One region of the Rhizobium sp. IBUN genome, then DNA from elsewhere that is predicted to be linked to it. Evidence: predicted binding sites of a transcription regulator. Region 1 holds the regulator's gene; the other holds the start of a gene.
The links. Region 1 encodes HrcA, which represses chaperone genes, less so after heat shock. Its sites were predicted from a motif close to GTTAGCACTCNCNNNNNGNGAGTGCTAAC; they were not measured.
Positions count from the first base shown of each region.

Region 1 (2,399 bases):
CTTCGCGCTTCATGCGATCGCCGGTGGCGCGCGGCAGCATGCCGTATTCGGCCGTAACCCAGCCCTTGCCGGTGTTGCGCAGCCATGCCGGCGGCTTTTCCTCGACGCTCGCCGTGCACACCACATGCGTATCGCCGAACTTCACCAGACAGGAGCCTTCCGCGTGCTTGGAGAAATTGCGCTCGAAAGAGACCTTGCGCATCTGGTCGGTTTTTCTGCCTGAGGGCCGCATACTATTCTCCTAATCATCGTGCCGAAGACCCAAGCAGGCTTCGGGTAGATCATGCGTGCTATGGTGTTGAGAGCTTCTACGATTGGCAGCGTCCATTTGCAATTTCCCTTTTGCCGCTGCGGAGAGATTGGCTATATTTTGTCGGATCATCGTCAGCACGGGTACGCAAGGTTTCATGGAGTTCAGATCGACGTCGGTTTCAGAGGCAGTGGCTGCGCTGGATGAACGCTCCAAGGAAATCTTTCGCCGCATCGTGGAGGGCTATCTGGAAACGGGCGAACCGCTCGGTTCCCGCAACCTTTCGCGAATCCTGCCGATGTCGCTGTCGCCGGCGTCCGTACGCAATGTGATGAGCGATCTGGAAGAACTCGGCCTCATCTATTCACCGCATGTCAGTTCCGGGCGTCTGCCGACGCAGATCGGCCTGCGCTTCTTCGTCGACGCCTTCATGCAGGTGGGCGATCTCTCGGCCGAGGATCGTGCCAACATCGATCGGCAGGTGCGCGCCGAAAGCCGCGACAATCCGATGGAATTGATGATGAACGAGGCGAGCCGAATGCTCTCGGGCATTTCGCGCGGCGCCGGACTTGTCATCACCTCGAAAAGCGATCCTGTGCTCAAGCATGTCGAGTTCATTCGCCTCGAGCCGACCAAGGCGCTTGCGGTGCTCGTTGGCGATCACGACCAGGTGGAAAACCGCATCATCGAGCTTCCGGCAGGCGTCACATCATCGCAATTGACCGAGGCCGCAAACTTCCTCAACGCGCATATGACCGGCCAGACGCTGCCGGAACTGCGCAATCAGCTGAGCCGACTGAAGGACGATGTCCGCCGCGAACTCGACACGCTGTCGCAGGATCTCGTCGAGCGCGGCATCGCTGTGTGGTCCGGCAGCGCGGACGAAGGCAAACCGGCTCAGCTCATCATTCGCGGCCGCGCCAATTTGCTCGCCGGTCTCGCCGGTGCCGACGATCTCGACCGCCTGCGCATGCTGTTCGACGACCTCGAGAAAAAAGACAGCTTGCTGGAACTCCTCAATCTGGCCGAAAGCGGGCCAGGTGTGCGCATTTTCATCGGCTCGGAGAACAAGCTCTTCTCGCTCTCCGGCTCGTCGTTGATCGTTGCGCCATATCGTGATGATGACGACCGCATTGTCGGTGCCGTGGGAGTGATCGGGCCGACGCGTCTCAACTACTCGCGCATCGTCCCGATGGTGGATTATACCGCTCAGCTTATGACGCGACTGTCACGCAGCGCGAAGTAGCGCAGCTACTCAGGCAACGTGTCGCCCGAGCCGCCCATCTCCGCGGGCATGTCTCTATATTTGGGCAGGCCGTCACGAATGCGCAGCACGCTCTCCTGATAGTTCACGTGCAGCGCCGGGGTGTAGTCGAGATCCGGCAGAAGTGCCGCGTAGACGTCGGTGACGCCCCAGGTCGGGTGCTCGGTGTAGAGATGCCCACCGCACAGCTCGCAGAACTTCCGCACGCTGGTATCGGACTTCTGATAGCCCTCGACATGCTCTCCGCCTTTAGTGACCCGGACAGCCTGCGGCTGCCAGAGCGTGAAGGCATTGACCGGCCCTGCGGACCAATGCCGGCAGGAGGCACAGTGGCAGTATCCCATCGCCACCGGTTCGCCGGTAGCAACAATCTCCACGGCGCCGCAGAAGCAGCGCCCGGAATAGCTTTTCTGATCGCTCATGGTAGCAGCTCCCTGACCCAGGATTAGGCCGAAGCAAGAAAGATTTAGGTAGCTCTAAAATAAAAGAACTTTAGCGCGAGCAAGTCAAGCTGGCCCTCTCGCTCAACCCGGCATGAGTTGCCCCGCATCGCGCGCTTTTCAGTCACGCAGACTTGATTTTTGCCCGTCAAAGCTCGATATCGGGCACATCCTAAAAGACACCAATCACCGGAGAACGTCATGACTGACGAAACGACGAAGAACGGACCTGACGCAGCCGCGGCCGAAGCCGCAGCGGACGCTGCCGCAAACGTCGAGAACGAAGCCACCGCACAGCCCGATCCGCTGGAACTTCTGAAGGGCGAGAACGCAGAGCTGCGCGACCGTTATCTGCGGCTTGCTGCCGAGATGGATAACCTGCGCCGCCGCACCGAGCGGGAAATCAAGGACGCCAAGACCTATTCGGCTGCTGGCTTCGCCCGCG
Region 1 covers NZ_AZNV01000003.1:179,625-182,023, forward strand. Annotated here, with positions in the region: gene rph (ribonuclease PH) at 1-232, opposite strand, end outside; gene hrcA (heat-inducible transcriptional repressor HrcA) at 408-1,496, shown strand; gene RHIBUN_RS0104960 (GFA family protein) at 1,502-1,936, opposite strand; gene grpE (nucleotide exchange factor GrpE) at 2,156-2,399, shown strand, end outside.

Region 2 (2,399 bases), on a different contig from region 1:
TTTGGTTATTGTCGTTGGTAGGAAAAGGAGGAAAAAATGCCGACGTCAGATATCCTTTGGAATAGTTCCCGTAAATGTTCGGCTTCCGAATGGCACTGAGAAGTCGTTCCAAAGTATCCACGACACCTTGGACTTTCTTGAGAACGATTGGCCCAAGGTACACGGTGCGTATCACGACGCAGCAGTAGCGAGCTGCCGAAATGCTCTCAATCGACAAACTCCTCCCGCGGTAAGTAAAGAACTCTTTCTCGCGGCATGCCTAGAGGCGGGCTTTGCGGCTCGAAGCGTTATCAGGCGAGCGAGCGGCCACGGCTTATCGGAAACCGCTCACCGACATTTCTGATCCGACAACGCCGGAACGAATGACCGGCAACCGCCTTTATCGGCCAGAGGCATTTGCCTCGACCCTTCAGTCCCAACGCTTGCCCGCTCTTCTAGCGGGGCCTCCAAAGCGATCGAAACAGAGACGTTCTTCATGGAGGATGTTGTGATGTCTCGAAAACAGTTCAGTCACAAGATGAGCCCCTAAATTCCGACGACCTACGCAAGCAGTCTGGAGCAACTGGCTTCCGCGACCCATCATCACACGGAGACCGGTGACGTGCGATAGGCCGGGCTCATCAAACCTGCGTCACGAAAAAAGCCAAGAACCGAAGAATCCGGATTCAAGTCTCAGTGCAGCTTGAACTCGCCTTCGACGCGGCACCCCGGTCAGGCGCTGATACGTATAGCGGATGGAATGCAGCACCCATCGAGATTGGCCCGCCAGTAATCAAGGAACTTCTGCATCGCAGGAAAATCGGGAGCAATCTTGCCAAACGAAGGGTTGCAGCACGGATTCAAAATCAGGAATGCGGTAGAGTTTATGGGCAGTGGGTGAGGCCGAAGCCATTGAGCTGACACTCCAGATCCGATGAAAATCCCATGCTTCATCTCCGTTTAGTGACACTGGCGAATGTGGCGCAAAATTTTGAGGCCAGCAACGGATTTTCAAACGTAAAGACCCCTGTTGTTGTTTTTTTCCAGCGTGTTAGCAGCCGCCTCTGAAGAGAGTCATTTTTTTGTTTTGACCTCTTGAAATCGAAAAATCGCAAAACCAGATCATTTCGCGCAAAACGCTCGACTGAGGTTTTGCTCCCGCCCGGACTGGTCATCCGGTTCGGCCAGGGGAACAACGTCATCATTGTTTGTCCATCGGAGGAAAACATGTCGTTCCGACCGCTTCATGATCGCATTCTAGTCCGCCGGGTTGAGTCCGAAGAAAAAACCAAGGGCGGCATCATCATTCCCGATACCGCCAAAGAAAAACCACAGGAAGGCGAGGTCATCGCCGTCGGACCCGGCGCGCGTAACGATGCCGGCCAGGTCCAGCCGCTCGACGTCAGGGCTGGCGATCGCATCCTGTTCGGCAAATGGTCCGGCACTGAGATCAAGATCAACGGCGAAGACCTGCTGATCATGAAGAAAAGCGATGCCTTGGGCATCATCGAAGCCCCGGCAGAGCAGAAGCAGGCCGCCTGAAGGCCGACCGATCAGTTAAATTAGCTGCCTATTGAGGAGTTAAAGAAATGGCTGCGAAAGAAGTCAAGTTCCACACCGATGCCCGTGAACGAATGCTGCGTGGGGTGGATGTGCTTGCCAATGCTGTGAAGGTGACACTTGGCCCGAAGGGTCGTAACGTCGTTATCGACAAGTCCTTCGGCGCGCCGCGCATAACCAAGGATGGCGTAACGGTCGCCAAAGAAATCGAGCTTGAGGACAAGTTCGAGAACATGGGAGCCCAGATGCTGCGCGAGGTGGCTTCGAAGACCAACGATCTCGCTGGCGACGGCACAACGACGGCGACCGTTCTTGCCCAGGCAATCGTCAGGGAAGGTGCCAAGGCGGTGGCGTCCGGCATGAACCCAATGGACCTGAAGCGCGGCATCGACCTTGCCGTCGACGCTGTCGTCAAGGAACTGAAGACCAACGCGCGCAAGATCTCCAACAATTCCGAGATCGCCCAAGTCGGCACGATCTCCGCTAACGGTGATTCCGAGATTGGCCGTTACCTTGCTGAAGCAATGGAGAAGGTCGGCAACGAAGGCGTCATCACCGTGGAGGAAGCCAAAACCGCCGAAACCGAGCTCGAAGTCGTCGAAGGCATGCAGTTCGATCGCGGCTATCTCAGCCCCTACTTCGTCACCAATGCTGACAAGATGCGGGTCGAGTTCGAAGATCCTTGTATCCTCATCCACGAGAAGAAGCTCTCGAACCTGCAATCGATGCTCCCGCTTCTCGAAGCCGTCGTGCAGTCCGGCAAGGCGCTTCTCATCATCGCCGAGGACGTCGAAGGCGAGGCACTCGCTACGCTGGTCGTCAACAAGCTGCGTGGCGGCCTGAAGATTGCTGCCGTCAAG
Region 2 covers NZ_AZNV01000055.1:4,993-7,391, forward strand. Annotated here, with positions in the region: gene RHIBUN_RS35950 (DUF982 domain-containing protein) at 128-343, shown strand; partial or broken gene RHIBUN_RS35955 (aspartate-semialdehyde dehydrogenase) at 632-926, opposite strand; gene RHIBUN_RS0129575 (co-chaperone GroES) at 1,207-1,521, shown strand; gene groL (chaperonin GroEL) at 1,569-2,399, shown strand, end outside.
Region 2: RHIBUN_RS0129575 (co-chaperone GroES) is a predicted target of HrcA. The motif match lies at 1,030-1,058, and genes of this name have one in related genera.